Regions from separate parts of the Geodermatophilus sp. SYSU D01106 genome, predicted to be linked through region 3. Evidence: riboswitches for the same ligand, from Rfam matches in the RefSeq annotation. Region 3 holds a riboswitch; each other region holds the start of a gene.
What was found. A riboswitch is a leader RNA that binds a small molecule or an ion and turns the genes downstream of it on or off. The one in region 3 is predicted to bind cyclic di-AMP.
Positions count from the first base shown of each region.

Region 1: it holds a riboswitch for cyclic di-AMP, as region 3 does, so the genes downstream of both, ACI78R_RS00660 (transglycosylase family protein) here and ACI78R_RS02070 (C40 family peptidase) in region 3, are expected to answer to the same signal.
Region 2: it holds a riboswitch for cyclic di-AMP, as region 3 does, so the genes downstream of both, ACI78R_RS06440 (hypothetical protein) here and ACI78R_RS02070 (C40 family peptidase) in region 3, are expected to answer to the same signal.
Region 4: it holds a riboswitch for cyclic di-AMP, as region 3 does, so the genes downstream of both, ACI78R_RS10250 (hypothetical protein) here and ACI78R_RS02070 (C40 family peptidase) in region 3, are expected to answer to the same signal.

Region 1 covers NZ_JBJGYM010000001.1:116,531-123,759, reverse strand. The annotation lists gene menE (o-succinylbenzoate--CoA ligase) at 1-712, opposite strand, end outside; gene ACI78R_RS00670 (o-succinylbenzoate synthase) at 754-1,713, shown strand; gene menD (2-succinyl-5-enolpyruvyl-6-hydroxy-3-cyclohexene-1-carboxylic-acid synthase) at 1,710-3,389, shown strand; cyclic di-AMP (ydaO/yuaA leader) riboswitch at 3,664-3,834, shown strand; gene ACI78R_RS00660 (transglycosylase family protein) at 3,839-5,065, shown strand; gene ACI78R_RS00655 (DUF222 domain-containing protein) at 5,118-6,473, opposite strand; gene ACI78R_RS00650 (DNA polymerase beta superfamily protein) at 6,571-7,229, opposite strand, start outside.
Region 2 covers NZ_JBJGYM010000004.1:205,589-212,817, forward strand. The annotation lists gene ACI78R_RS06435 (phosphoketolase family protein) at 1-833, opposite strand, end outside; cyclic di-AMP (ydaO/yuaA leader) riboswitch at 1,063-1,207, shown strand; gene ACI78R_RS06440 (hypothetical protein) at 1,460-2,083, shown strand; gene ACI78R_RS06445 (PIG-L deacetylase family protein) at 2,115-2,834, opposite strand; gene ACI78R_RS06450 (DoxX family protein) at 2,831-3,193, opposite strand; gene ACI78R_RS06455 (sulfite exporter TauE/SafE family protein) at 3,218-3,970, shown strand; gene ACI78R_RS06460 (SLC13 family permease) at 3,972-5,207, shown strand; gene nadA (quinolinate synthase NadA) at 5,271-6,302, opposite strand; gene ACI78R_RS06470 (dihydrofolate reductase family protein) at 6,433-7,023, opposite strand; gene ACI78R_RS06475 (ABC transporter substrate-binding protein) at 7,181-7,229, shown strand, end outside.
Region 3 covers NZ_JBJGYM010000001.1:395,263-402,491, forward strand. The annotation lists gene ACI78R_RS02040 (M42 family metallopeptidase) at 1-953, shown strand, start outside; gene ACI78R_RS02045 (DUF3253 domain-containing protein) at 991-1,254, opposite strand; gene ACI78R_RS02050 (hypothetical protein) at 1,308-1,826, shown strand; gene ACI78R_RS02055 (serine hydrolase domain-containing protein) at 1,845-3,176, opposite strand; gene ACI78R_RS02060 (DUF3817 domain-containing protein) at 3,192-3,509, opposite strand; gene ACI78R_RS02065 (hypothetical protein) at 3,618-4,151, shown strand; gene ACI78R_RS02070 (C40 family peptidase) at 4,221-5,345, opposite strand; cyclic di-AMP (ydaO/yuaA leader) riboswitch at 5,353-5,496, opposite strand; gene ACI78R_RS02075 (hypothetical protein) at 5,678-5,899, shown strand; gene ACI78R_RS02080 (YhjD/YihY/BrkB family envelope integrity protein) at 5,948-7,024, shown strand.
Region 4 covers NZ_JBJGYM010000007.1:166,023-173,251, reverse strand. The annotation lists gene ACI78R_RS10275 (PucR family transcriptional regulator) at 1-534, shown strand, start outside; gene ACI78R_RS10270 (bile acid:sodium symporter family protein) at 539-1,417, opposite strand; gene ACI78R_RS10265 (protein kinase domain-containing protein) at 1,682-3,463, shown strand; gene ACI78R_RS10260 (DNA-directed RNA polymerase subunit alpha C-terminal domain-containing protein) at 3,489-4,115, shown strand; gene ACI78R_RS10255 (hypothetical protein) at 4,130-4,399, shown strand; cyclic di-AMP (ydaO/yuaA leader) riboswitch at 4,552-4,706, shown strand; gene ACI78R_RS10250 (hypothetical protein) at 4,955-5,956, shown strand; gene ACI78R_RS10245 (ROK family transcriptional regulator) at 5,975-7,177, opposite strand.

The DNA.
Region 1 (7,229 bases), 280 kb from region 3:
AGCCGAGGGCGAGCACCGGCCCGGCGATCGCGATCCCGTCGTCGTCCACCCGCACGCGGACGCCGTCGAGCGGGACCCCGTCGTACACGCAGCCGCCGGCCGTCTCGCTCATCCCGTAGGTGGTCACCGCGGCCACGCCCTCGGCGCGGGCGCGGGCCAGCAGCGCGGGGTCGGTGGCCGCGCCGCCGACCAGGACGGCGTCGAAGGTGCGCAGCACCTCCGGCTCGCGGTCCAGGTACCGGCGCAGTTGCGTGGGCACCAGCGCGGTGTACCGGCGGCCGCCGGGCATCCGGGCGGCGGCCGCGGCCAGTCCCTCCCCGGGCGCGAGGACGGCCGGGAGCGTGCCGGCCAGCGCCGAGCGCACGAGCACCTGCAGCCCGGCGATCGCCGACACCGGCAGCGCCAGCAGCCAGGTGCCCGGGCCGCCGAGCCGGTCGAGGGTGGCGGTCGCCGACGCGCGCAGCGCCGCCGCGGGCAGCAGCACGCCGCGCCCGCCGCCGGTGGACCCGGAGGTGACGACGACGAGGTCGGCGCCGTCCTCGAGCGGCTCCTCCGGGGCGAGCACCTCCCGGGCGGCCGTGGCGGCGGGGCCGGCGGGCAGCACGGCGAGCGGCGCGGACCCCTCGAGCGCGGCGCGGACGGCGGGCAGCACGGAGCCCAGAACGTCTGCGGGGGCCTCCGGCGCGGGGAGGACGGTGAGCTGCCGGGGCACGATCCCCGAGGGTACGACCCGCCCGGCATACGCTTGCCGCCGTGATCACCTCCGTGCCGCTCCCGCCCGGGACGACGGCGACGGCGGCGTGGTCGGTGCCGATGCGCACCCGGTTCCGCGGCATCGACGTCCGCGACGGCGTGCTGGTGCGCGGGCCGGCCGGCTGGGGCGAGTTCTCCCCGTTCTGGGACTACGGCGTGGCGGAGAGCCGCCGCTGGTGGGCCGCCGCGGCCGAGGCGGCGCTGGAGGGCTGGCCCGCGCCGGTGCGCGACTCCGTTCCCGTCAACGTGACGGTGCCGGCGGTGGACGCGGAGCGGGCGCACGCGATCGTGGCCGCCTCGGGCTGCCGGACGGCGAAGGTGAAGGTGGCCGAACCGGGGCAGACGCCGGCCGACGACGTCGCCCGCGTGGAGGCCGTCCGCGACGCGCTCGGCCCCGCGGGCGCGGTGCGGGTCGACGCCAACGCCGCGTGGGACGTCGACACGGCCGTCGCCCGGGTCCGGGAGCTGGACCGGGTCGGCCTGGAGTACGTCGAGCAGCCCTGCGCCACGCTGGAAGGGCTGGCCGCGCTGCGCCGCCGGGTCGACGTGCGGGTCGCCGTCGACGAGGGCGTGCGCCGGGCCGGCGACCCGCTCGCGGTCGACCTGCGCGAGGCCGCCGACGTCGTCGTCCTCAAGGTGCAGCCGCTCGGCGGGGTGCGCGCGGCGCTGCGGGTGGCCGAGGCGCACGGCCTGCCCTGCGTGGTGTCCTCGGCGCTGGAGTCCTCGGTCGGCATCGCCGCCGGGGTGGCACTGGCCGCCGCGCTGCCGGAGCTGCCCTTCGCGTGCGGCCTGGCGACCGTCGCGCTGCTCGGCGGCGACGTGACGGCCGACCCGCTGCTACCGGTCGACGGCGCGCTGCCCGTCCGCGCGGTGGAGCCCGACCGGCTGGCCGAGGTGACGGCGCCCGACGACGTCACCGACCGGTGGGGCCGGCGGCTCGCGGCGGTGCTGGCCGCGTGAACCCCTCCACCGCGTTCGCCCGCGTGCTGGTCGACGAGCTCGTCCGCGGCGGGGTCCGCGACGCCGTCGTCGCCCCGGGGTCGCGCTCGGCGCCCGTCGCACTCGCGTTCGCCGCCGCGGAGCGCGCGGGCTCGCTGCGGCTCCACGTGCGCATCGACGAGCGGACGGCGTCCTTCCTCGCGCTCGGCCTGGCCCGCGCCTCCGGCCGGCCGGTGCCGGTGCTCACCACCTCCGGGACGGCGACCGCGCACCTGCACGCCGCGGTCCTCGAGGCCGACGTCACCGGCGTGCCGCTGCTCGCGCTGACCGCCGACCGGCCGCCGGAGCTGCGCTCGACCGGCGCCAACCAGACCATCGAGCAGCCCGGGCTCTACGGCGGCGCGGTGCGCTGGGCGGCCGACGTCGGCGTGCCCGAGGCCGGCCGCGAGGCCGCGCAGAACCGCTACTGGCGCTCCGTGGTCTCCCGCGCGCTGCTCGCCGCCACCGGCGCGCTGTCGGGCGACCCCGGGCCGGTGCAGCTCGACCTGCCGCTGCGCGACCCGCTGCTGCCGGAGGAGGAGCCGGGCCCGCTCACCGGCCCGTGGGCCGGGCGCGACGACGGCGGCGCGTGGACCGCGGGCGGGGCCACCCTCGCCCCGGCCGACCCGCTGCCCGACGCCCCGCGGACGCTGATGGTCGCCGGTGACGGGCCGTCGGCGGCCGGCCGGGCCTGGGCCGAGGGCGCCGCGGCCGCGGGCTGGCCCGTGGTCGCCGAGCCCAGCGGCGGGGCGTGGACCGGCGACGCCGTGCGCGGCGGGGCGCTGCTGCTCGGCGCGCCGGACTGGCTGGAGGAGCACCGGCCGGCGCGGGTGGTCGTGCTCGGGCGGCCGACGCTGTCGCGGCCGGTCTCGGCGCTGCTGGCCGACCCCCGGGTGCGGGTGGAGACGGTGGTGTCCGGCCCGCGCTGGCCCGACCCCGCCCGCTCCAGCACGTCGGTCACCCGCGCCGCGCCGCCGTCCGGGCCGCCCGCGGACGCGGCGTGGGCGGCCGCCTGGCGCGACGCCGCCGCGCGGGTGGGCACGGCCGTGGACGCGCTGCTCGACGGCGCTCCCGGCCTGACCGCCGCCCGGCTAGCCCGCGACGTCGTCGCCGCGCTGCCCGCCGGCGCGCTGTTGGTGCTCGGCTCCTCGACGCCCGTGCGCGACGTCGACCGGCTCGCCGTGCCGCGCGGCGACGTGCACGTGCTGGCCAACCGCGGCGTCGCGGGCATCGACGGGACGATCTCCACGGCGATCGGGGCCGCGCTGGTGCACGGTGGCCCGGCGGTCGCGCTCATGGGCGACCTGACGTTCCTGCACGACCTGCAGGGGCTGCTGACCGGCGAGGGCGAGGCCCGGCCGGACCTCACCGTCGTCGTCCCGGACAACGACGGCGGCGGGATCTTCGCCCAGCTCGAGCCGGGTCGGCCCGCGCACGAGCGCGACTACCGGCGGGTGTTCGGCACGCCGCACGGCCGCGACCTGGTCGCCGTCGCCCGGACGCTGGGCTGGGAAGCCACCGCGGTGACCGCCGCGGACGAGCTGCCGGCGGCGCTGGCGCTCGGCGGGCCGCGGGTGGTCGTCGTCCGCACCGACCAGCGCGCGGAGGCGGACCTCGCCGTCGCGCTGCGGGAGACCGCCGCCCGTGCCCTGACCTGACCCGCGCGGCCGGTGTGCTGCGTCACCGGCCGCCGCTGGTCCCGGCCGTCGAGGGAGGGCGGGGGCCGTCTCCGCGACACCGGGTGCGACCAGGGTGGATCGTCCGGACAGCGGGTTCGCCGGGCCCTCGACCGAGGGACGTCGATACCCCGCTGGAGCACACCACAACCCCCTTGTGACCGGCGACACGACGACAGTTGCCATGACGATATGTAACGTTTTGGCTGCGCTCAGCACACCGGAGCGCGGCGCCGGTCCGCCAAACCCTGCCCACCGGTCGCTCACGTCAACTCCCAAGGGCAGGGGTGGGGGACCCACTTCCGGCGCGTGACGGCCTACGGGGGCCTGACCTGAACGCGTCTCCGGGGTGAAGCCGCGTCCCGCGGCCGGGCACCGATCGCCCGAACCCGACAGCTCACCTCGCCGGCGGTGATCGGGAGATCATCACCATGCCCAAGCACCGCGCACCCCGTTACGTCCGCACCAAGAAGGTCATCGCCAAGGCCCCTGTCGCCGCCGGCGCCACCGTCGTCGGGATCGGCGTCCTCAGCTCGCCCGCCTCCGCCTCGACCAGCCACGACTGGTCCGGCGTCGCCCAGTGCGAGTCGAGCGGCAACTGGTCGATCAACACCGGCAACGGCTACTACGGCGGCCTGCAGTTCAGCCAGTCCACCTGGGCCGCGTTCGGCGGCACCGAGCTCGCCCCGCGCGCCGATCTCGCCACCCCCGCCCAGCAGGTCGAGATCGCCGAGGCGGTCCTCGCCGGCCAGGGCGTCGGCGCCTGGCCGTCCTGCGGCAAGTACCTGGCCGAGGGCACCACCGCGGCCGCCGCCGAGGCGCCCGCCCCGGCCGCACCCGCCGCCGAGGCCCCCGCGCCGGAGGCCGCCCCGGCCGCCCCGGCCGCGCCCGCGCCGGTCGAGGCCGCTCCGGCCGCGCCTGCGCCGACCGCTGCCGACGCCGAGGACTACACCGTCCGCTGGGGCGACACCGTCGCCAAGATCGCCGCCGCCCACGCCCAGAGCTGGCGGGAGCTCTACGAGCGCAACGTCGACGTCATCGGCAGCAACCCGAACCTGATCTTCCCGGGTCAGGTGTTCGCGGTGAGCGGGGCGGCCCCGGCCGCCGCGCCCGCCGAGGCGCCGGCCCCCGCGCCTGCCGCGGCCCCCGCCGAGGCTCCGGCCCCCGCGCCCGCCGCAGCCCCTGCCGAGGCGCCCGCCGGTGGCTCGAACGCCGGGGAGTCCGCGCCGGTCGGCGAGGTCGCCCCGCTCGCCGAGGCCGCCCCCGAGGTCGCCGCGGCGCCCGCGCCGGCCGCCGTCGCCACCATCACCAACAGCTCCGGGCCGATCCACGCCGCGGTGCAGGCGGCTGCGAACGCCGTCGTGAGCGCGGTGCCCGGCGCCGGTGACATCACCCTCGGCGGCACCCGGCCCAGCGCCGTCGACCCCGACGGGCACCCCTCGGGCAAGGCCCTGGACTACATGGTCATGAGCGACGCCGGCCTCGGCGACGCCATCGCGCAGTACCACGTGGACCACTGGGACGAGCTCGGTGTCGAGTACGTGATCTGGGAGCAGCGCATCCTCACCTCGCCCGACGGCGCGTGGCGCGCCATGGAGGACCGCGGTGGCGTCACCGCGAACCACTTCGACCACGTGCACGTGAACTACGTCGGCTGACCACCGCCCGACACGAGGACCCCGGCCGCCCGCGGCCGGGGTCCTCGTCGTCTCAGGCGGGGACGAGGGGCGGCGACCGCAGCGCCGCGGGTGTGCGGATCTCGGTGCCGTCGGGCCGCCAGGTGTGCCATCGCCCGTCCGGTTGTCGTTGCACGCGGAAGCCGGCGTGGACCTTGGTGTGGTGGCGTTCGCACAGCAGCGCCGAGTTCTGCAGCGAGGTGGGTCCGCCGTCGAGCCAGTGCACGAGGTGGTGGACGTCGCACCACCAGGTGGGGGCGCCGCAGCCGGCGAACACGCAGCCACCGTCGCGGACCTCCGCGGCGCGGCGGACGTGCCGGTCGGCCAGCCGCTGCTCCCGGCCCAGGTCGAGCGGGACGCCGTCGGGGCCGAGCACCACGCGGGTGATCGCGCCGTCGCAGGCCAGCCAGCGGGCGGTGGCCGCGGGGACCACGGCGCCGGACCCGAGGGTCGCGCTGCCCCGCCACCGCGGCAGAGGGGGCGTCCTGCTCGACCCGGCGCGGGCCTGGCGGATGCTCCTGGTCGCCTCGCCGGCACCGCCTGTCTCGGCCGCGGAGAAGTCGGCGTCGCTGTCGGTCGTGGTGTCGCCGTCACCGTCGGTCTCGGCGTCGGAGCCGGTCGGGGCGTGGTCGGCCGGGCAGGCGGGGTCGTGCAGGTCCTCGGCGTCGACCTTGACCACGACCTGCGGCTTGACCCCGCGCAGCCGCGGGGTGCTGCCCGAAGCGAGGGCGGTGTCGGCGAGTTGCACGGCGCCGTCGGCGAGCCGCTGGGCGCGGGTGCGGTCGTCGCCGGCGGGCCGGTCGGCCTGCACGTGCGCCTCCACCGCGGTGGCGAAGCGTTCGGCGCCCACGGGGTCGAGGTGCAGGTGGAAGCTGACGGTGCCGTCGGCGTGGCGGACCACCGACATGCGCCGCCCCTCGGTCGGGTCCGGCTCCGGGCCGTCGGGATCCAGGGCGTTGCAGTACCGCTTCACCACGACGACCAGGGCGTCGTGGTCCTGCTCGATCGCCACGGCGGTGAGCACCGAGTCGATCTCGCCCAGGTCCACACCCTGCGCCGCGGCGGCGGCGAGCCGGTCCGGGGTGGTCACCTCCGCGGCCACGGCCACCTGCGCGGCGGTCACCAGCCCGGCGTCGTGCGCCTCGGCCAGCACCGGCAGGTGCTCCAGCGCGCGGCCGTTGCCGACCAGCCGGGACGCCTCGCGCCCGGACAGCCGGCAGTGCCCGCGCAACCACGACGCCATGCTCTTCAAGCCGTCGCGTTCGGGAGCGGAGGACAGCTCCGCCGCCCGGACCGCGCGGGCGAGGCGGGCGTCGATCCGGTTGCGCTCGGCGACCAGCGCGGCGACGTCATCCAACACGTCCCCACCGCCGATCTCGCTCGAACACATGTACGGAGTCTAGCCCGTCCAGCGCCGCTCCGCGAGGCGAATCCGCAGGTCAGGAGCCTGTCCACAGATGCCGGACAGGTCTTGACACCCCGCGATCTCAGGGCAGCGACGCCCAGTACGCGAGGTGGGCACGGTGCAGCCAGCCGTCCACCCAGGCGCGGTCGGGAAGCGGCGGCACCGCCGGGCTGTCGCGCAGCGCCAGCAGGCGCGCCTCGGCGTCCTCGACCGCCTCGACCACCTCGGCGAGCGGTACCTCGCCGCGGCGCACCCGGCGCAGGTACGCCCGGTCCGGCTCCGGCACCGGCAGGGTGATCCGGCCGGTACCGAGCAGCTCGGCGCCCTGCACCCCGAGCCGCAGCGCGTGCATCGCGAACTTGACGTCGAACCCGTGTGCATCGACCAGCTCCGCGCGGCCGGGGCGGGCGCCGGTCATCGCCGCCCGCTGGGCGCGCAGGTAGCCGAGGAAGCGGTCGGCAGCCAGGCGCGAGACGAACCGGTCGGCGTGTGCGACCAGCTCCGCACCGGCCTCGGTGCGGACCACGACCTCCTCGTCCGGCACGAACAGCAGGAGGAGGACCGTCGGGTTGCCGCCGAGCGCGAGCCGCGCCCACTTGCGTGCCGAGTAGACGACGACGTCGAGGTCGCCGGCGCCGGAGCGGTTGGCCAGCCCACCGGGCCGGTCCCAGGCGGTGTGCCGGTGGTACTGCTCGAACGGCACGGTCGCCGTCGTCGACAGGCCCGCCGGCACCCGCGCGG
Region 2 (7,229 bases), on a different contig from region 3:
CGCCGCTGGATGTCGGCGATCTCGTCGAGGCAGCGGTCCAGCGTCGCGGCGAACTGCTGGTGCATGAGCGCGGGGTCGTCGCCCTCGACGACGTACGGCGTGTGCCCGTAGCCGCGCAGCAGGGCGTCGAGCTCGTCGGGCTCGATGCGGGCCAGCACCGTCGGGTTGGCGATCTTGTAGCCGTTGAGGTGCAGGATCGGCAGCACGGCGCCGTCGCGGGCCGGGTCGACGAACTTCGTGGCGTGCCAGCTCGCGGCCAGCGGGCCGGTCTCGGCCTCGCCGTCGCCCACGACGGCGGCGACGACGAGGTCCGGGTTGTCGAAGGCGGCGCCGTAGGCGTGCACCAGGGCGTAGCCGAGCTCGCCGCCCTCGTGGATCGAGCCGGGCGTCTCCGGCGCCACGTGGCTCGGGATCCCGCCGGGGAAGCTGAACTGGGTGAACAGCCGCTTCATCCCCGGCTCGTCCTGCGACACGTCGGGGTAGACCTCGCTGTAGGTGCCCTCCAGCCAGGCCGACGCGACCGGGCCGGGGCCGCCGTGGCCGGGCCCCATCACGTACATGCAGTCGAGGTCGCGCGCGGCGATCGCCCGGTTGAGGTGTGCGTGGACGAAGTTCAGCCCCGGCGTCGTGCCCCAGTGGCCGAGCAGCCGCGGCTTGACGTGCTCCGGGCGCAGCGGCTCGCGCAGCAGCGGGTTGTCCATGAGGTAGATCTGGCCGACCGACAGGTAGTTGGCCGCCCGCCACCAGGCGTGGATGCGGGTCAGCTCCTCCTGGGTCAGCGGCCCCGCGCCGTCGGTCGCGGCGATCTCCTCGCGCGTGCTGGCCTCGGTCACCGTCGTCCTCCCGGGGGTGGTCGCGCTCGACGCCCCCACCCTGGCGGACTCCCGGGCGCGCCGCAGTCCGGCCCGGGGTGTCCGCTCGGCGAACACCCGGCGACGGGAGCCTCCCGGTCCACCGGAACTCCCCGGTCCCCGTTGCCGGGTCCCGCGGGCCTCCCTACGGTCGACCCGTCCGGACGGCCCTTCCGCCCCAGCCGGGGTGATCCGCCCGGACGCCGCCGAGTCGCGGACCACGCCTGTGGCCGCGAGCCGGGGACCCACCGCGTCACCGGGGTGAGTCCCACCGCCCGGTCCTCCCGGGAGGTGGGTAGGGCGACATCCCCGCCCGAACCCGTCAGCTGACCCGGTAGGCGGCCACGGGAGAAACGGAGAGCCGCGACACGGGGAGCGCCGTCGGCGCCTGCCCCGACGCGCCCCGCCCCCAGACACCTCGCCGCGGCCCGCGCACCCGCGCCGGCCGCCGCGCCTCCGGGATCCGGACCCGACCGGCCTCCGCACCGGCCCGACGCCGGGCTGCCGCGCGCCGTCCCGGATCCCGTGCCCTCCCCTGCCCCGGGGCGGTCCCCTGCCGAGCAGACGGCGGGACCGCGCGGGGCCACACGACAGGAGCTCTCCTCGTCATGCGCAGACACGCCCTCCGCCGCACGCTCACCGTCGGCACCGCCACCGTCGCCCTCTGCCTGGCCGGTCAGTCGGCCGCCTCCGCCGACCGTCCCTGGGACGGCGACCGGCACGACCGGGGCGGCTGGTCCGAGCACTGGTCCAGCCGCGGCGACGTCGCCCCGGCACCCGCCCCCGCTGCCGCGCCGGCCGCGGCTCCCGCACCGGCGGCGGCTCCCGCACCCGCGCCCGCCGCCGCGGCGGCCACCGCCGTCGTCGCCGTCGCCACGGACCTCACCGGGGCGCCGACCCCGACGTCGACCGCCTACAGCGCCTGGGCGCCGCACGTGCGGCCGGCCGTCGCGGAGGTCACGCAGGCCTTCGCGGTGTCCACGGTCCTCACCCGGCCCGGGCACTCCCCCACGCAGGAACTGGCCGCCGACTTCATGGTGTACGCCGACGCGGCGAAGGGGCACGCGGTCGCCCAGTTCGTCATCGACAACGCGGCACGGCTGCGCGTCGAGTACGTCATCTGGCAGCAGCGGATCTGGCTGGTCGGCGGGTCCGGCTGGCAGGCCATGGCCGACCGCGGCTCACCGACGGCCAACCACATGGACCACGTCCACGTGAGCTTCCTGCCGTGACGCCCGCCTGAGGGGTGGACGGCCGGCGCGCTCAGCCGGCGTAGAGCGCGAAGCCGGTCCTGCGCCGGCCGTCCACCTCCGGCGTCGCCATCTCGACCTGTCGCCGTGCCTGCTCCTCGACCGGGTCGTCCGACAGCGCCTCGAGGTAGCGGCGGTGCTCGGCCAGCGAGGCCACCGCCCGGTCGACGACGTCGGTGACGTCGACGGCGTGCGTCGCCCCGACCGGCGTGGCGACGGCGACCCAGCGCACGCCCCGCCACGGCTCCTGCCCGGCGAGCTCGGGGAAGATCCACTCGTTGGCGGCATCGCCCACCGCGTCGATCACGGAGCGGCCGAGCGCCCGGTGGTCGGCGCTGTTCCAGTACGCCGGGGTCACGCCCGGCGGCGTCCACGTCTCGCCGAAGTGCATCGTCACCACCAGCTCCGGCCGGTGCCGGCGGATCGCCGCGGCCAGCGACCGGCGCAGCTCCAGTCCCTCCACGAGCCGGCCGTCGGGGAACCCGAGGAACTCGACCCCCGTGACGCCGACCACCGCCGCCGACGCCCGCTGCTCCCGCTCGCGCAGCGGCCCCGCCTCCCCCGGCGGCAGCCCGGCGATGCCGGCCTCCCCGCGGGTGGCCAGCAGGTACCGGACGTCCCGCCCGGCGTCGGTCCACACGGCGACGGCGGCCGCGCACCCGTACTCGACGTCGTCGGGGTGGGCGACGACGACCAGCGCGCGCTCCCAGTCCGTGGGGAAGGGCTCGGTCACGCCCGGCCCCGGGCCACCCGCAGCGCCGCGCCGATCATCGGCGCCTGCAGCGGCAGCCGCAGCACCCCGGCGGCCAGCAGCGCCGGCCGCCCGCGGGCGATCCGGAGGTGGTGCAGGTGCGCCGGCACGAACGACGCCAGGAGCCCGGCCGCGGCCCAGCCCCCGGCCCGGCGGGTAGGCGGCGCGGCCAGGAGCGCCGCGGTGGCCACCTCGGCCACCCCGCTGCCGAGCACCCAGGAGCGGGCGTCGCCGAGCTCCGGGGGCACCAGCCACTCGTAGGTCCGCGGCCGCACCAGGTGCAGCACGCCGGATCCGCCGAGGGCGGCGGCCAGCCAGGTCGCCGGGGCGGGGAGGCGCATGGCGCCACCGTAGGCTCCCGCCCCGTGTCCGCCGCCGACCTGGTCATCGCCGCGGCGGTCTCCCTGCTCGCCGGCGTCATCAACTCGATCGCCGGCGGCGGGTCGCTGATCCTGTTCCCCACCCTGGTCGCGCTCGGCCTGCCCACGGTGGCGGCCAACGTGACCAACTCGGTGTCGCAGTGGCCCGGCTACCTCGGCGGGATGCTCGGCTTCCGCCGCGAGTACGCCGGCCAGCGCGGGCGCCTGGTGCGCCTCGGCGTCGTCGCGGTGCTCGGCGGCACGGCCGGCAGCGTGCTGCTGCTGACCACGCCGAGCGAGGCCTTCGACGTCGTCGTGCCGGTGCTCGTGCTGCTCGCCAGCCTGCTGCTGGCGGTGCAGCCGCTGCTCACCCGCCGGCTGCGCGACCGCGACGACGGCGCCGTGCGCGACCCGTGGTGGCTCTACGTCGCTCTGTTCCTCGCCACCGTCTACGGCGGCTACTTCGGCGGGGCGCTCGGCGTCATCCTGGTCGGGGTCCTCGGGACGGCGCTGCACCGGCTGGCGCTGGCCAACGCGCTCAAGTCGGCGCTGTCGGCGGTGACGGCGACGGTCACCCTCGTCGTCTTCGGGCTGTTCGGGCCGATCGCCTGGGAGGTGGTCGCGGTCGCCGCGCCGGCCAGCCTGGTCGGCGGGTTCGCCGGCGCGCGGATCGCCAGCCGCATCCCCGCGACGCCGCTGCGGGTGCTCATCGTGGCCTTCGGCGTCGTGGTCTCGGTCTACCTGTTCACCCGCATCTGAGGTGACCGACCCGGTCGCGCTCGGCACCGCCGGCGTCGTGCTGGCCGCCACCCTCGCGGCGGCCACGGCCGGCACCCGCCGCGTGCCCCCGGCGGCGGTCGCCGTGGTGGGCGCGGTGTACCTGGTGGCCGTCGGCGCGGTCGGCTTCGCCGCGGCCGAGACGGCGGTACGCGGGGTGCTGCCCACCGTGGCGTTCCTCGTCGTCGTGCTGGTGCTCGCCGACCTCGCCGACCGGGAGGGCGTGTTCACCTGGGCGGCCGCGGCGACGGCCCGGCGGGCGGGGCGCTCGGCCGGCGCGCTGCTCGGCCGGGTGGTGCTGCTCGCCGCCGGGGTGACGGCGCTGCTCAGCCTGGACGCCACGGTCGTCCTGCTCACCCCGGTCGTGCTGGCCACCGCCACCCGGATGGGGCTGCCGGCGCGCCCGCACGCCGTCGCCACCGGGCACCTGGCCAACTCCGCGTCGCTGCTGGTGCCGGTGTCGAACCTGACCAACCTGCTGGCGTTCTCCGCGAGCGGGCTGTCGTTCCTCGCCTTCGCCGGGCTGATGGCCGGCCCCTGGGGAGCCGCGGTCGCCGTCGAGTACCTGGTGCTGCGGCGGCTGTTCCGCGCCGACCTCGCGGTGCCCGTCTCCGCTCCGGTGGCCGAGGTGCCGCCGGCGCCGCGGGCCGCCCTGGCCGTGGTCGGGCTGACCGCCCTCGGCTTCGGCGCCGCCTCGCTCGCGGGCCTGCCGCCGGTGTGGCCGGCCGTGGCCGGGGTCGCCGTGCTCGCCGCCCGGCTGGCGCGGGCCGGGCGGCTGCGGGCGGCCGACGTCGTGACCGCCGCCGACCTGCCGTTCGCGCTGTTCGTCTGCGGGCTGGCGGTGGTCGTGCAGGCCGTCCTCGGCGCCGGGCTCGAGCAGGGGCTGGCGCGGCTGCTCCCCGACGGCGAGGGGCTGGCCGAGCTGCTGGCGGTCGCCGTCGTCGCCGCGGTGCTGGCCAACGTCGTCAACAACCTGCCGGCCACGCTGGCGCTGCTGCCGGTGGCCGCGGCCGTGGGCCCGGGCGCGGTGCTCGCCGTCCTGATCGGCGTGAACGTCGGGCCGAACCTCACCTACGCCGGGTCGCTGGCCAACCTGCTGTGGCGCCGGGCCCTCGGGACGGAGGCGCCGTCGGCGGCGCGGTTCGGCGCGCTCGGCCTGGCGACGGTGCCGCTCACCCTGCTCGCGGCCACCGTCGCCCTCTGGCTCATGGTGAGGTGATGGAACGGCCGCCCTTCAGGGTCCCGCGCCGAGCTTGCGAGGCGTGGGGGGAAGGGTGGTCCTTCATTCGCCGCCGCGACCGGGCTCGCCGATGGCGACCATCGCCTCGACGGCACGGCGGGCGCGGGCGGCGGTCTCCGGGTCGACGTCGATCGCGCCCTCGCCGGTGCGCAGCGTGTGCAGCAGCTTGGCCGGGGTGATCATCTTCATGTAGCGGCAGGCGGCGCGCTCGTTCATCGGGATGAACGCCGTCCCGCTGTTGAGCGCCCGCAGCTGGTGCAGGATGCCGACCTCGGTGGCCACCAGCACCTGGCCCGACGACGTCCGGGCCGCGGCCTCGACCATGCCGCCGGTGGACAGCACGCGGGTGCGGTCGGCCGGCAGATCGCCGTGGCTGACCAGGTCGAGCACCGAGGTGGTGCAGCCGCACTCGGGGTGCACGAGGATCTCCGCGTCCGGGTGCGCGGCGATCTGCGCGCGCACGTCGGCCGGGCTGATGCCCGCGTGCACGTGGCACTCCCCCGCCCAGACGTGGATGTTCTCCCTCCCGGTCACGCGCTTGACGTGCGCGCCGAGGAACTGGTCGGGGCAGAAGAGGATCTCGCGGTCCTCGGGGATCGAGCGGATGACGTCGGCGGCGTTCGACGACGTGCAGCAGATGTCGGTCTCGGCCTTCACCGCGGCGGTGGTGTTGACGTAGCTGACGACGACGGCGCCCGGGTACTGGGCCTTCCACTCGCGCAGCTGCTCGGCGGTGATCGAGTCGGCCAGCGAGCAGCCGGCCGCGTGGTCGGGCAGCAGCACCGTCTTGTCCGGCGAGAGGATCTTCGCGGTCTCGGCCATGAAGTGGACGCCGCAGAAGACGATCTCGCGGGCGTCGGTCTGCGCCGCGACCCGCGACAGGTAGAGCGAGTCGCCGGTGAAGTGGGCGACGTCCTGGATCTCGGGCACCTGGTAGTTGTGCGCGAGCACCACCGCGCCGCGCTCGTCGGCCAGCCGGCGGACCTCGGCCGCCCAGGTCTCGTACTCGGCGGGCGACAGGGTGCGCTCGTCGCCGGCGACGGCGGGGGTGGCGGGCGCGATGGTCGCGGTCACGGGGCTCCTCGGAGATGCGGGGGGCTCATCGTCCCCGTCCCGCCGTCGGAGGCCGGACCGGGGTGCGCCGGGTACAACGCCGGCCGCCCCGGCCCGCTTCCCGCTTCCCGTCGGACGTCGGCGCCGGTCGTCAGCGCCGGACGTCGAACGACAGGAAGGTCACCCGGCTGCCCTGCACCACCCGCGGGTCCTCGAACGCGATCTCCGGCGGGCCGCCCGCGCCGAAGTAGGGCCGGCCCGAGCCGAGCACCACCGGGACCTGCGCCAGCACCACCCGGTCGACCAGGCCCGCCCGCAGCGCCTGCCCGCCGACGTCGCCGGCGCTCACCGTGACGTCCCGATCGCCCGCGAGCTCCCGGGCGCGCTCCACCGCCGCCGGCACGTCGGGCGCGAAGGTGAAGGGCGCGGCGCCCCGGTGCGGCCAGTCGTCGGCCGGCCGGTGCGTCACGACGACGACGTGCCCGCCGTTCGGCGGGACGCCGCCCCAGCCGTCGGTGATGTCGAACAGACGGCGGCCGCAGACCATGACGCCCACGCGGCCGGCGAACTCGCGCAGGAACTCCGCCGTCGGGGCGGTCACCCGGAACGGCCGGGCGGGGTCGCTGAAGGTCAACTCGACGTCCCCGTTGCCGTACCAGTCGAACAGCGGCCCCGGCATGTCGTCGTCGCGGCCGACGAACCCGTCCAGCGAGACCGCCGCGAACAGCACCACCGCGCCCATGGCGCACCTCCTCCGTCCCGGCTCCCCGGCGGAGCCGCTGAGGGTCAGACCGCGCCGCCGTCCTCAACTCATCGGTTGAACAGGCGAGGTGAGACCGGACACACCGCCCCCGGACCTACGATTCCCGCGCCGCACCGACCTCAGCCAAGGGACCCCCATGCGCCGTCGCCCCCTCCCCCTCGTCCTGGCCGCCGCCACCACCCTCG
Region 3 (7,229 bases):
CCGACGAGGTGACCGTCGACCCGGCGGGGAACCTGGTGGCGCTGCTGCACGGGACGGACCGGTCCGCACCACCGGTCCGGGTGGCCGCGCACCTCGACGAGCTGTCGATGATGGTCAAGCGGGTCGAGCCCGACGGCACGCTGCGCGTGACCTCGCTCGGCGTCATGTACCCCGGCAACTCCGGCCTCGGCCCGGTCGCCGTCCTCGGCCGGCGGGAGACGCTCACCGGCGTGCTCATGCTGGGCTCGGAGCACACCACCACCGACTCCATGCGCATCTGGGAGACCAAGCCGGACCAGGGCGACAAGGCGATGGACTGGTCGCACGTGTACGTCTTCACCGGGCGGTCGGCGCAGGAGCTGGGCGACGCCGGCGTGCACCCCGGCACGCGGGTGTGCGTGCACGCCGACCGCCGCGGGCTCACCCGCTTCGGCGACTTCCTCGGCTCCTCCTTCCTCGACGACCGCGCCGCGCTGACCGCCCTGGTCGGCACCGCGCGGCTGCTGCGCGGGCGCCCGCACGCCGACACGTACCTGCTGGCCACCACCAGCGAGGAGATGGGCGGCATCGGCGCCACGTACGCGAGCCGCACGCTGCCCGGCGAGCTGACCGTCGCCCTCGACGTCGGGCCCGCCGAGCCCGAGTACCAGGTCACCGTCGACGGCGGGCCGGTCGTCGCCTACGCCGACGACGCCGTCGTCTACGACCGCCCGGTCGCCGACGCGCTCGTCGACGTCGGCCGCGAGCTGGGCCTGGCCCCGCAGACGGCGGTCTGGCAGTCCTTCGACTCCGACGCCTCGCAGGCCCAGGCCGTGGGCCAGGCGGCGCGGGCCGCGCTGGTCAGCCTGCCCACGCTGAGCACGCACGGGTACGAGGTGCTGCACGCCGGCACGGTCGACCGCACCGCCCGGCTGCTCGCCGCCTTCCTCGCCCGCCCCCTGCCGCCGGTCTGACCGCCGCTCCCACTGCTGCCGGGCCGACCGCCGCCGGTCAGCCGGCCCGGCGGATCCGCACCGGTCCGCGGGCGGTGGCGACGTCGACCACCGCGCCGCGCTGGGTCACCTCGACCTCGCCCCGCGCGGCGAGCCGCCCGGCCACCTCGCGCGCCTGCGGCATGAGGTCGCGCCAGCGCTCCGGGGCGACGGCGCGGGCCGCCTCCGACGGGCAGATCGTGGCGCCGGGCGCGCGGGCGTCCAGCAGGGCGCCGATCGCGCGCTCGAGGGCGGCGTCCGTGTCTCCGGCCGTCTCCTCCACTCCCCCACTGTGCGCCGTTTCCGCAGGTCGCGCCCGCGGGTACCCCGTCGGCCATGGCGAGGGAGACCCCGGTGGGGACGTTCGGCAAGGGCAAGCGCGGGATCAGCACGCTCGGCTGGGCGGTGCGCGGCGCGGCCGCCGGGGCCGCGGGCACCACCGCGCTCAACGCCGTCACCTACCTGGACATGACGGTCCGCGGACGCGGCACCAGCTCGACGCCGGAGCAGACGGTCGAGGCGCTGGCGGCGAAGGCGCACGTACCGATCCCCGGCGACGAGGAGCACCGGGCGAACCGGATCGCCGGCCTCGGGCCGATCACCGGCCTCGCCGCGGGGATCGGCGTCGGCGTCGTCGTCGGGCTGCTGCGCGCCTCCGGCTTCCGGTCGCAGCCGCTGGTGGGCACGGTGCTCACCACGCTCGGCGTGCTCGTCGCCTCGAACGGCCCGATGACGGCGCTGGGCATCACCGACCCGCGCACCTGGTCGGCCACCGACTGGGTCAGCGACGTCGTGCCGCACCTGGCCTACGGCGCCGTCGTCAAGACGACGATGGACGCCTTCGACCGTCCCTGACGGCCGGGGGCGTCCCCCTCAGGACGCCGTCCAGCCGCGGTCGTCGACGCCGCCGGGCACCGGTGCGGCGGGGTCGTAGGGCGTGCGGGTGAAGACGAACGTGCCGACGTCGAGGTGGTCGGCCGCGATCGTCAGCGTCTCGCCGGCGTAGTAGCCGTCCAGGCCCACCCACGTGCCGTCGTCGCGGCGGCGGAACCGGCTGGCCCGCCCGCTGCGGCCGGGCAGCGGCCCGAGGTGCAGCAGGCCGCCGGCCACCGCGCGCAGCGCCAGCGGCGCCGGGCCCCAGTACCAGACGCCGAGCTGCTCCAGCGGCACCGGCGGCTCCGCCGGCCGCCAGGCGTCGACCACGCGCGGCTCGGCGGCGCGCAGGTCGGCGAGCAGGCCCGGGACGAGCGCCGGGTCCAGCCCGCTGGTGGTGTTGGCCAGCGAGACCCCGCCGGCGCCCTCCTCGCGGTCGACGAACACGCCGGCGAGGAAGCCCGGCATCGAGCCGCCGTGCCCGACCAGCGTCCGCCCGTCGACCCGCAGCACCTGCAGCCCCAGCCCGTAGGACGACCAGGACGGCGACGACGGGTCGACGCCGGCCGGCACCGCCATCTCCTCCAGCGTCGCGGGCGCCAGCACGTCGCCGGTGTCGCCCAGCAGGAAGACGGCGAAACGGGCGAGGTCGTCCAGCGTGGCCCACAGCTGCCCGGCGGCGGCCATCACGCCGGCGTGGTGCTCGGGCTCGGGGAGGGCGACGTCGGCCCAGGGGTGCACCGCCCAGCCCTGCGCCGCCCGGCCGGAGGGCCGCGGCGTCGTCCGGGTCATGCCGAGCGGGGTGAGCACCTCCCCGGCGACGACGTCGTCCCAGGAGCGGCCGCGCGCCCGGGCGACGAGCTCGCCGAGCAGGCCGAAACCGAGGTTGGAGTAGTGGAAGCGCCGGGCCTCGCCCAGGACGACGTCGCCGCCGTCGAGGCCGAGCTCCTCCAGCGAGCCGCCGGGCACCCGCTCCCACCAGCCGCCGGGGCTCTCCGCCGACGCGCCGGCCAGGTGCGAGAGCAGCTGCCCCACCGACCGGTCGCCGAACGGCGTGCCGGGCACGTGGTCCTCGAGCGGGTCGTCGAGGCCGAGCCGGCCCTCGTCGCGCAGCCGCATCACGGCGACGGCGGTGACGGTCTTGCTGATCGAGCCGAGCCGGTACTGGACGTCGGCGTGCGGCTCGGCGACGTCGCCGCGGCCGGCGGACCAGGCCAGGCCGCCGTCCCGGACCACGCCGGCGACCAGGCTCGGCGCCCGCCCGTCGCGCTGCGCGCGGGCGGTGCGGGCGAGCAGGGTGCGGGCGGTGGCGGGCAGCACGGGCTCGGGCATGCCCGGAACCGTAGGTCAGGCGCGGGCGGGGACCGCCAGCCGCCCGGTGCGCACCGCCCAGCGCTCGAACACCACGGTGGCCAGCGGCGGGATCGACGCGACGAGCGCGAGCAGCGTCGTCCAGCGCGACCAGCGCAGCACCCGGGCGGCGACGAGCGTGACGAGCACGTAGGCGACGAACACCGCGCCGTGGACGGGCCCGAAGACCTGCACGCCCACCTCGGAGGTCTCGGGCACGTACTTCACGTACATCCCGGCCAGCAGGCCCACCCAGGACAGCGCCTCGGCGACGGCGACGACGCGGAAGGCGAGGACGACGGTGCGGGGGTTCATCGGTGCGGTCCTCGGGGTCGGGGGCGGGCTCGGGTCCGGAGGGTCCAACGCGGCGGGGTGGCCGGGTGTCCCGGACGGCGGTGTGACCTGGGTGGCAGGGTCGGCGCCGTGCGGGGTCTGGCGCGGCGGGAGTTCTGCCTGGTCCTGCTGCGCCGGATGGCCGACCTGCGGCCCGACCTCGTCGCCGGCGCCCTCCCCCGGCTCGGGGCCACCCGGGCGGAGGCGCACGCGGCGCACACCCGCTGGCAGGCACTGCACCACGCGCCGCGGGCGCCGCGCGGGCTGGCGCTGCGGGCCGCCGTCCTCGGGCCGGCCGAGCACGTCGAGGTGCGCCCGTTCGGCGACCTGGAGCTCGACGTGCGGCACTGGCCGCTGCCGCTGTGGCCGCACCTGCGCTGGGAGGTGCTGTCCACCGTCGAGGGCGCCGTGCTGCACGAGCACCTGGTGCGTGCGCCGGGCTCCCCGGTGCCGCCGGCCGCGGACGGGCGGCTGCGCGTCTGGGAGCACGTGGTCGCCGACGTCAGCGGCCTGCCCGGCGCGGAGGAGGCCGACCCGCAGGTGGTCACCCGCTGGGAGGTGCGGCTGCCCTCCGGCGACACCGCGGCCTTCGTGTGGGGGCTCCTGCAGCAGGTCCGGAGGTGACGAGCCGGAACGGCCCCCCTGCAGCGGCCCGCCCGAGCCTGCGAGCGGTGGGGGCAGGGAGGTCCTTCGTCAGCCGATGCGGCGGGCGCCGGCGTAGCCGCCCATCGAGTCGATGCTCGCGACCTTGACGACGTCACCCGAGGTCGGCGCGTGCACCATCTGGCCGTTGCCGATGTAGATGCCCACGTGGCTCACCGGGCTGTAGAAGAACACGAGGTCGCCGGGCTGCAGGTTCGCGCGGGAGACCGCGGCGCCCATCTGCGACTGCATGCGGCTGGAGTGCGGGAGGCTGATGCCGGCGGCGCGGAAGGCGTACTGCGTCAGGCCGGAGCAGTCGAAGGAGCCCGGGCCGCCGGCCGCCCAGACGTAGGGCTTGCCGCGCTGGGCCATGGCGGTGGCGACGACGGTGCCGGCGACGCCGCTCGCGGGCGCCGCGGCCGGGGCGGACTCCCCGGAGGACGAGGACGAGGACGCCGACGACGGGGCGGCCGGCTCCTCGCGCTCCTCGTCGCGGCTGGCGCGCTGGCTCTCGGCGGCGTGCGCGGCCGCGGCGGCCTCGAGGGCGGCGCGCCGCTCCTCGGCGGTGAGCCGGGCGAAGTCGGCCTGGTAGTCGGCGATCTGGCCCTCGAGGTCGGCCTGCTGGGCGGCGACGGCGTCGTACTGGCGCTGCGCCTCGGCGGCGTGCTCGGCGGCGGCGGTCTGCGCGGCGGTGGCGGCCTCGGTGGCGGCCGCGGCCTGGCCGAGCAGCTCGCCCTGGTAGCCGGCGACGCCCTGGAGCAGGGTGACGCGGTTGACGAACTCGTCGGCGTCGTCGCTGGTCATGAGGGCCTGGAGCGGACCCATGGTGTCGCCGGTGTAGGCCGACCGGGCGATGCCGACGACCTGCTGGCGGGCGGCGTCGACGGCGGCCTGCGCCTGGGCGAGGGTCGCGGCGGCGGCCTCGGCGGCGGCCTGCTGGGCGCTCAGGGCCTCGCGCGCCTCGTTGAACTGCTCGGTGACGACCTCGAGCTCGTGGCCGCGGGCGGCGACCAGCTGGGCGGCCTCGGCCGCGGTGGCGGGCTCCTCGGCCTGCGCGGGGACGGTGCCCAGGCCCAGCCCGATGCCCAGGGCCCCGGTGAGGGCGAGGGCGGCGCGGCGGCAGCGGGAGCGGCCGGTCGCGGGCATGCCGGGGACAGACGTGCGCAGGGACGCCACGCGCCAGTTCTCCTCTTCCCAGGCCGCCTACCGGGTTAGCTGACGGGTTCGGGCGTGGACTCGCCCGGCGCGTGCGGACACGCGCTGCACCCCAGGACTGCGGTGGGTCCCCGGCCCGGCCTCCCGGAGGGAGGACCGGCTCGACGGCGTCCTCGGGGTGTCACCCAGGTTGGTGACGGAGCGCCCCGTTGGACGTACTGAGAGTAGGGGGCGTGACCGAGGCGTGACAATGGGTTTCTTGTAATTCCATGGCTCACACCGCGGCCCCGGCGGGAGCAGGAGGACCGACCCCGCCGGTTTGGGACCGGCCCGGGACGTGTAGGAGTCTGCTCATGTCCTCCTCCACGCGGATGCGCCTCGCCCGCCCGCTCGTCGTGCTGGCCCTCCTCGGCTCGCTGACGGCCTGCGGCGACAACACCGACTTCACCCGCGGGCCGACGAACTGCGACTCCAGCGGGGAGAACGCCAGCAACGAGAACGACGCGAGCTGCCAGGAGACCGGGGTCAACCCGGGCAACGACGCGCCCACCACCGACGACAGCTCCGACGACTGACCGCCTCCCCGAGGGGCGTGCGGACGCGGCGGCTGGTGGCGTGACCCGGTGAGCCCCGGACGGACGTGGACGGCGGCCCGGCTGCGCGCCGAGTCGCGGGGGCTGCTCGGCGGCGCCCGCCGGCGGCTGCTGGGCCGCGACCTCGCGCTCATCGGCGCCGGGCTGACGTTCTACGCCGGCATCGCGGTGGTGCCGCTGCTGCTCGTGGCGGTGCGGCTGACCGCGCTGGTGACCTCGCGGGACGAGGTCCGGGCGCTCAGCGCGCGGTTGGCCGAGCTGCTGCCCACCCCGCTGGGCGCGCCGGAGGCGGTGGAGCGCCTGGTCGCGGCCGGCGTCCGGGTGGACCTGCTCGGCTTCGTCCTGGCGCTGCTGCCGCTGTCGCTGTACGGGGAGGGCCTGCGGCGGGCGCTCATGCGGTTCAGCCGGCGGCAGGAGAACCTCACCGCCTGGCGGGGGCGGCTGTCGGCGCTGCCCCTGGTCGTCGTCACCCCGCTGCTGCTGTACCCGCTGCTGCTCGCCGCGCGGGTCATGGCGGACCTGGCCCGGGAGGACGGCGTCGGGCCGGCGCTCGGCCGGTTCTTCGTCGGCTACTACACGGTGCTGTTCGTGCTCACCGTGCCACTGCTGTGGGGCTTCGGCGTGGTGGCCGGCGGGCGGCACCGCTGGGGCGCGCTGGTCAGCGGCGCGCTGTTCACCGCGGCCTGCCTGTCGGGGTTCCTGCAGGGCTTCGTGCTGTTCCTGTCGCTGCCGCTGGACCTCGGCGCGCCCTTCGGCGGCCTCGACGCGGTCGGCGCCGTGGTCGCCATCGGCCTGTGGCTGTTCCTGCTGCACCTGGTGCTGCTGAGCGGCTGGCTGCTCACCCAGGCGCTCGACGAGCGGCTCGGTCAGCCCGCGGGCTGGCCGGGCCAGCTGCCGCCGCCCCCGGGCCAGCCCCCCTCGGGAGCGGGTGCACCGGGCGCCGGCGGGCCGGGCGCGGGCTCCGGCCCGGCGGGCGGCGGGCCGGGCTCCGGCTCGGCCGGTGGCGCCTCGGGAGCGGGCGCCGGCCCGGGATCGGGCGCACCGGGCCCGGGCGCCGGCGCCGGTTCCGCGGGCGGCGGCTCGGGCTCGGGGGCGGGCTCCACGTAGTCGCTGCCGTTGCTCACCCGGATCGACACGACCTGGCCGGGCACCGCGCGGCCACCGCGCGGCGGGCTCGTGCCGAGCAGCGTCCCGGGCGCCTCGTCGCTGTCGACGCGCACCGTCCGGGGCTCGAAGCCGGCGTCGGTGAGCGCCCGCTCGCAGCCGCGGACGCTCGAGCAGCCGGGCACCGGGCGGGTGTTGCCGTTCATCA
Region 4 (7,229 bases), on a different contig from region 3:
GCGCCGCGGCGGCTGACCGTGGTGGCCAGCGCCGCGGCGCTGTGGGTGTGGCTGCCGGTGGGCACCGCGCCGCGGGTGGCCGACCTGACGGCGTCGCTGGCGGGGACGCCGGGCGTGCGGGTCGCCGTCGGCCGGCCCGGCCGCGACGTCGAGGGCTTCCGGCGCAGCCACCTCGACGCCGCGACCACCCAGCGGATGCTCGCCCGGCTGACCTCGCCGCAGCAGGCCGCCCGCTACGAGGACGTGCAGCTCGTCGCGCTGCTCACCGCCGAGCCGGCCGCCGTCGACGAGTTCCTCGCCGACACCCTCGGCGGGCTGCTCACCGCCGACGCCGAGGTGCGCCGGACGGTGCACACCTACGTGCAGGAGCTGGGCAACGCCTCCCGTACCGCCGAGCGGCTGTGGACCCACCGCAACACCGTGCTGCGCCGGCTGGCGCGCGCCGAGGAGCTGCTGCCCCGCCCGCTGGCCGACAACGTCCTCGGCGTCGCGGCGGCGCTGGAGGTGCTGCGCTGGCGCGGCCCGGGGGGCTGACCGCTCAGGCCGGCTGCGCCTCCCGGTCGGGGGCCCGCCGGCTGACCAGCCAGCCGACCACCGCCGCCACCGGGAACATCAGCACCCCGTAGACGGCGGCCGGGATCGCGAGCTCCACGCTGCCGAGCACGCTGATCGCCACCGCGATGGCCAGCGTGCTGTTGTGCACGCCGATCTCGAAGCAGCAGGCGACCGCCTGGCGGTGGCCGATGCCCAGCGCGCGCGGCACCGCGAACCCGAGCAGCAGGCTCAGCAGGCAGAAGGCGAGCGCCACGAGGCCGACCTGGCGCAGGTAGTCGCCGACGTCCTCCCGCTCGGCCAGCACGGTGCCGACGATGACCAGGGCGAGCACCACGGCCGACAGGACGCGCACCGGGCGGTCCATGCGGTCGGCGAAGGCCGGGGCCGCGCGCCGCACGAGCATGCCCAGCGCCACCGGCACCAGGACGACGGCGAACACCTGCAGCGTCTTGCCGAACTGCAGGCCGATCGACTCGGCGCCGGCCGGGTCGAAGACGGTGACCGCGAGGTTGGTCAGCAGCGGCAGCGTGACGACGGCGAGCAGCGAGTTGACCGCCGTCAGCGAGACGTTGAGCGCGACGTCGCCGCGGAACAGGTGGCTGAACAGGTTGGCCGTCGTGCCGCCGGGGGAGGCGGCGAGCAGCACCATGCCGACGGCGAGCACCGGCTCCAGCCCGGCGAGCGCCACCAGCCCGAAGCACAGCGCGGGCAGCACGAGCACCTGCAGCCCCAGGGCGACGACGGCCGCCTTCGGGCGGCGGGTGACCCGGGCGAAGTCGTCGACGGTCAGCGACAGCCCGAGGCCGAACATGATCACCGCCAGCGCGGCGGGCAGGGCGACGGTGCCGAGTGCCGAGTCCATGGGCGACCTCCGGGACGGCCGCGGCGCCGTTGCCGCGGAACTGTGCGGATCGTGGCGGACGGAGGGCTCCGGGGCGAGCCCTCTCCCGCTCGGGCCACCCGGGTGGTCGAGGCCTGTGACCGGGGTCGGTGGTTGGGGACGGTGCGGTCCGGGCACCCCTCCTGGAGCGCTCGCGGCGGCATCGCCGTCGCCGGGCCGCTCCCGGGGGGAGTCGACGGAGGCGGGCAGCTGGCCCGCGCACGCGGACGGGACGGAGCACGGGACGTGACCTCGCTGGGCACCGGGCGGCAGACGCTGGGGGACCGCTACGAGCTGCAGGAGCCGATCGCCAGCGGCGGCATGGGCCAGGTGTGGCGCGGCCGCGACGTGCTGCTGGAGCGGCCGGTCGCGGTCAAGGTCCTGCGCAGCGAGTACGCCGACGACCCGGTGTTCCTCGAGCGCTTCCGCTGCGAGGCCCGGCACGCCGCCGCGCTGAGCCACCCGAACATCGCCGCGGTCCTCGACTACGGGGAGACCCGCGACGCCGACACCGGCGAGTCCCTCGCCTACCTGGTGATGGAGCTGGTCGAGGGGGCGCCGCTGTCGGCGCTGCTGTCGGCCGACGGCCCGCTGGAGCCCGGCGCCGCCCTGTCCGTGCTCGAGCAGACGGCGGCCGGCCTCGCCGAGGCGCACCGCGCGGGCCTCGTGCACCGCGACGTCAAGCCGGCCAACATCCTCGTGCGTCCCGACGGCGGGGTGAAGCTCACCGACTTCGGCATCGCCTGGTCGGCCGAGAGCGTGCCGCTCACCGGCACCGGGCAGGTCATCGGCACCGCGCGCTACATGTCGCCGGAGCAGGCCGCCGGCGGGCGGGTCAGCCCGGCCAGCGACGTCTACGCGCTCGGCCTGGTCGGCTACGAGTCGCTCACCGGCCACGCGCCCTTCGAGGGCACCAACCCGGTCGCCGTGGCGCTCAAGCAGGTGCGCGAGCAGCCCGAGCCGCTGCCCGAGGACGTGCCGCCGGTCGTGCGCTCCCTCATCGGCGCGGCGCTGGTGAAGGACCCCGCCGAGCGGCCGGCCGACGCCGACGCCTTCCTCACCGCGGTGCAGGAGACCATCGAGGAGACCTCCGGCTCGACCGCCGTCGGGGCGGGCCCGCCGACCAGCCCGGTGCCCGCCCTCCTGCCGGCCGGCGACGACGTGCGGGAGCCGCCCAGCCGGCGCCGCGGCGTCCTGCTGCTGGCGCCGGTCCTCGCGCTGGTGCTCGCCGGCCTGCTCGCCGTGGTGCTGTGGCCCGGCGGCTCCGGCGGCGGGCAGGCCCCGGCGCAGGCCGCCGAGTCCTCGACGCCGTCGGGCGGGAGCGCCGCCGCGGCCTCGTCGGTCGTGCTGACCGCCGGCGACCACGTGGGCCGGCCGGTCGAGGACGTCGCCGCCGACCTCACCGCCCTCGGCCTCACCGTCTCCCGGGAGACCGAGCAGACGACGGCGGTCGCGCCGGGCACCGTCGCGGCGCTCGACCCCGTCGGCGTCCCGCTGCGGGCCGGCGACCGCGTCACCCTGTCCGTCGCGGCCGCACCGCCCGCCGCCGGGTCCCCGGCCGGGCCGGCGCCCGCCGAGGACACCGCACCGGCGCGGGAGCCGGCGCCGTCGGACACCGCCGCCCCGGGCAGCGGGTCGGCGACCGCGCCGGCGGCCCCGTCCGCGACCACGCCGCCGGGGCCCGCCCCGTCGCAGCCGGCGGACACCGGCACCGCGCCGTCGGGGGCCGGGGAGTCCGCGCCGGCCGGGTCGGCGCCGGGGGAGTCGGCGCCGGCGCCGGAGGAGTCCGCTCCCGCCCCCTCGGACCCGGTGGAGCCCTCGCCGACCCAGCCGGAGGCCCCGGCGCCGACGGCACCGGAGTCGTCCGAGCCGGTGGAGCCCGCGCCGTCGGAGCCCGCGCCGTCGGAGCCGGAGGCCCCCGCGCCGACGTCGCCGGGGTCCCCGGGCTCGTCGTCCGCCCCGTCGGCGGGCCCGTCCGGTCCGTCGTCGGCGGGTACGCCCGGCCCGGACACCGGTGCGGCCGGCTGACCGGCGCCGACTAGGGTCCTCCGCCATGCCGACCAGGTCGCCGGGCGCGCCGGCGGGGACGATCGCGACGCTGGACCTGCCCACCCGCGCGGTCACCGCGCTGACCCGCGCCGGCATCACCGACGTCGCCGCGCTCGCCGGCCTGTCCCGCCGGGAACTCGCCGCCGTGCCGGGCCTCGGGCCGGGGCTGGTGACCGCCATCCGCCGCGTCGTGCCCGAGCCGCCGGCGCAGCTGCCGCTGCCCTCCGAGGACGACGGCGGGCCCGCCTCGCCCGAGATCCCGTCCTTCGCCTCGCTGCGCGACCCCCGCCGGCGCACCGCCTTCGACCTGCTGGTGCCCGAGGCGCCGCCCGAGGCCCAGGCCGATGCCCAGGTCGGGGCCCCCGTCGAGGCCCGGGGCGCGGCCGCACCGGACGCCGGGGCCGCGGGCGCCCCGGAGGACGACGCGGACCCCGGCGACGACGAGCCCGAGCCGGCCCCCGCGTCCCCGCGCGCGGCGACTCCCCGGGCGGCGGCGCCCCGCCCGGCCGAGTACGCCGACCTCCTCGCCTTCGGCGTCCGGGTGGCCCGGTCCGCCGTCACGCTGCCCGCCCGGCTGGCCGTCTGGTCGGTGCGCACGCAGGCCGACTGCCTGCGCCGTCTGCTCGGCTGAACGAGGAGGATCCCGTGTCGCTGCAGCGCCGGGGGGTCGCGCGCCTGCGCGCGGCCCTGGTCGGTCTGGCCCTCGCGGCCCTCGTCCCGGTCACCGCCGCCTGTGGGGGCGAGGGCGGCGGCGGAGGCGGCGGGGACGGTGTCGAGCAGGACGAGGGCGGCTCTGGCGGCTCCAGCGGCGAGGACCAGAACGAGCCCGACGAGAACGAGTCGGACGAGAACGAGCCGGACGAGAACGAGCCGGACGAGAACGAGCCGGACGAGAACGAGCCCGACGAGGGCTGAGCCCGAGGGCTGGGTCCGCGGGACGCGAGGCGACACGCCGACGACGCGCGCGACACTCGTCACGCCGGACCGGCGCGAGATTGTCACGGGGCGATAACGACGTCTACCGTGGCGCCGTCCGACCGGTCGTCACGTCCCCGTCCGGGGAGTCCGGGCGGATGCCGCCGAGTCGCCCTCCGGGGCGAGCCGGGGACCCACCGCACCACTGGGGTGAATCCCGCGGGGCCGGACACCGTCCGCCCGCAGGTAGGGCTGCTTCCCGCCCGAACCCGTCAGCTGACCCGGTAGGCGGCCATCGGGAGAACGGAGAGCCGCCGGATGGCGCGCGCCCTCAGCACGACCGCACCACCCCCGCGCCGGCTCCGCCGCACCGGGGTGCGCCCCCGGATCTGACCGCCCCGGCCGTCCCCGACGCCGGTCCCGCGACCGCCCGGCCCCGCCCGGACGCCGGTCGCCGGCCGACCGCGTCTCGCGGACCGCCGGAGCCGCCCGCACATCCGCCACGCCGTGCCCGCCACCGGGCCGCGTGGCCGCACCCCTGGAGCACAGCCCCGCATGGACGCCCCCACCGCCGAGATCCGCACGCCGGAGCCGGCCGCCCCCACCGCGGAGATCGCCGTCCCCGCCGCGCCCCGCGGCGCCGGCCGGACCGCCCGCCGCGCCGCCCGCCCCGCCGCCCGCCGCTCCGCCGTCCGCCGCCCCGGGCTGCTGCTCGGCGTCGCCGCGGCCGGCGCGCTGGCCGCCAACCTGCTGCTCACCCCCGACCCGGCCGCCGAGGCGCAGGCCGGCACGTCGGAGTCGCTGAGCGTCGCCCAGGCGCTCGGGCTGTCGGCCGCCACCGGCCCCGCCGCCACCGAGCCGCAGACGGTGCAGCCGCAGGACATCGCGGAGCTCGGCCAGGTCGCCGCGAGCCGCGGCAGCCGCGAGGCCGCCGAGACCGCCGCCCAGCAGGCGCAGGCCGGCGCCGACCAGGCCGTCCGCGACGCCCAGGCCGCCGAGGCCGCCCGGCTCGCCGCCGAGGCCGAGGCCGCCCGCGTCGCCGCCGAGGCCGCCGCCGCCGCGGAGGCCGCCGCAGCCGAGGCGGCCGCCGCCGCGGAGGCCGAGCAGGAGTCCGCCGCCGCGTCGTCGTCCGCGTCCTCGTCGTCCGCCTCGTCGTCGGCGTCGTCGTCCGCCACCGGGACGACCGCCTCCCGGGTGGCCCGGATCAGCAACACCTCCGGCCCGGTGCGGTCGGTGGTGCAGGCCGCGGCCGACGCCGTGGTGAGCAACGTGCCCGGCGCCGCCTCGATCACCCTCGGCGGCACCCGGCCCAGCGCGGCCGACCCGGGCGGGCACCCGTCGGGCCTCGCGCTGGACTACATGGTCATGTCCGACGCCGCCCTCGGCGACGCGATCGTGCAGTACCACATCGACCACTGGTCCGAGCTCGGCGTCGACTACCTCATCTGGGAGCAGCGGATGCTGTCCTCGCCGGGCGGCTCGTGGTCGCGCATGGAGGACCGCGGCGGCGTGACCGCCAACCACTACGACCACGTGCACGTCAACTACCAGGGCTGAGCCCCGGGGCCGGTCCGCTCAGGCCGGCAGCCAGCGCACCGGGTCCTCGAGCACCGCGTCGAGGGCCCGGAGCGCCGCGCCCGTGGCCCCCGCGGCCGGCACCGCACCGCCGGCGTCGACCACCGGCCGCCGCCAGCGGGCCGACAGCACCCGGCGGGCCAGGTGCTCCTCCAGGCGCGGGCGCAGCAGGCCGGTGAGCTCGGCGAGGTGCCCGCCGAGCACGACGGTCGGGATGTCGAGGACGTTCACCACCCCGGCCAGGGCCACGCCCAGCGCCCACGCGGCGCCGTCGACCGCCGCCCGCGCGGCCGGGTCGCCGGCCTCCGCGCGGGTGCGCAGCTCGCCGGGGCCGGCGTCGGCGGGCACCCCGGCCGCGGCGAGCAGCGCCAGCCGGCCGGCGTAGCGCTCCAGACAGCCGGTGGACCCGCACGGGCACGCCGGTCCGGCGGGGTCGACGCAGACGTGCCCGATCTCGCCGGCCCAGCCCGAGCTGCCGGTCATCACCCGCCCACCCAGCACCGCGGCGCCGCCGATGCCGATCTGGCCGGACAGGTAGACGAAGTCGCGGTGCGGCCCGGGGCGCCCCGGCGCGTCCTCGGCGACGCTGCGCGCGGCCAGGTCGGCCTCGTTGCCCAGCGCCGGCACCAGGTCCGCCGGGAGCGCGCCGGCCAGCAGCTCGGCCGGGCACACCCGCGACCAGCGCAGGTTCGGTGCGCGCAGCAGCAGCCCGCGGCCGGCGTCGACCAGGCCGGGCAGCGCCAGCCCCGCCCCGACGACGCGGGTGCCCGCGGGCAGCGCGCCCAGCACGTCGGCGGCCAGCCCGCCCAGCAGCGACAGCGCGGCGGCCGGGTCGCTGTCGCGCAGGTCCTCCTCGCGCAGCCGCTCCGCGAGCACCCGGCCGCGCAGGTCGAGCACCCGGACGGCGACCAGGCCGGCATCGACCTGCATGCCCAGGCCCGCGGGCCGCGAGCCGGGCGCCAGGGGGGTGGCGGGGCGGCCGCGGCGGGCGGCGGGCCCGCGCTCCACCTCGTCGAGCAGGCCGCCGGCGACGAGGTCGTCGACCAGCCGGGCCGCCGTCCCCCGGGTGGTGCCGAGGGCCGCGGCGACGCCGGCCCGGGACAGCTCGCCGGGGTCGGCGCAGACGGCGCGCAGGACCAGCCCCAGGTTGGTCGCGCGCAGGGTCGACTGCCGGGCACCGCTGGGGGTACGGCCGTCGGACACGGGTTGAGGCTAGCGGCGTCCGTCGTTTATGTTCTACGGCAGCACAAAAGCG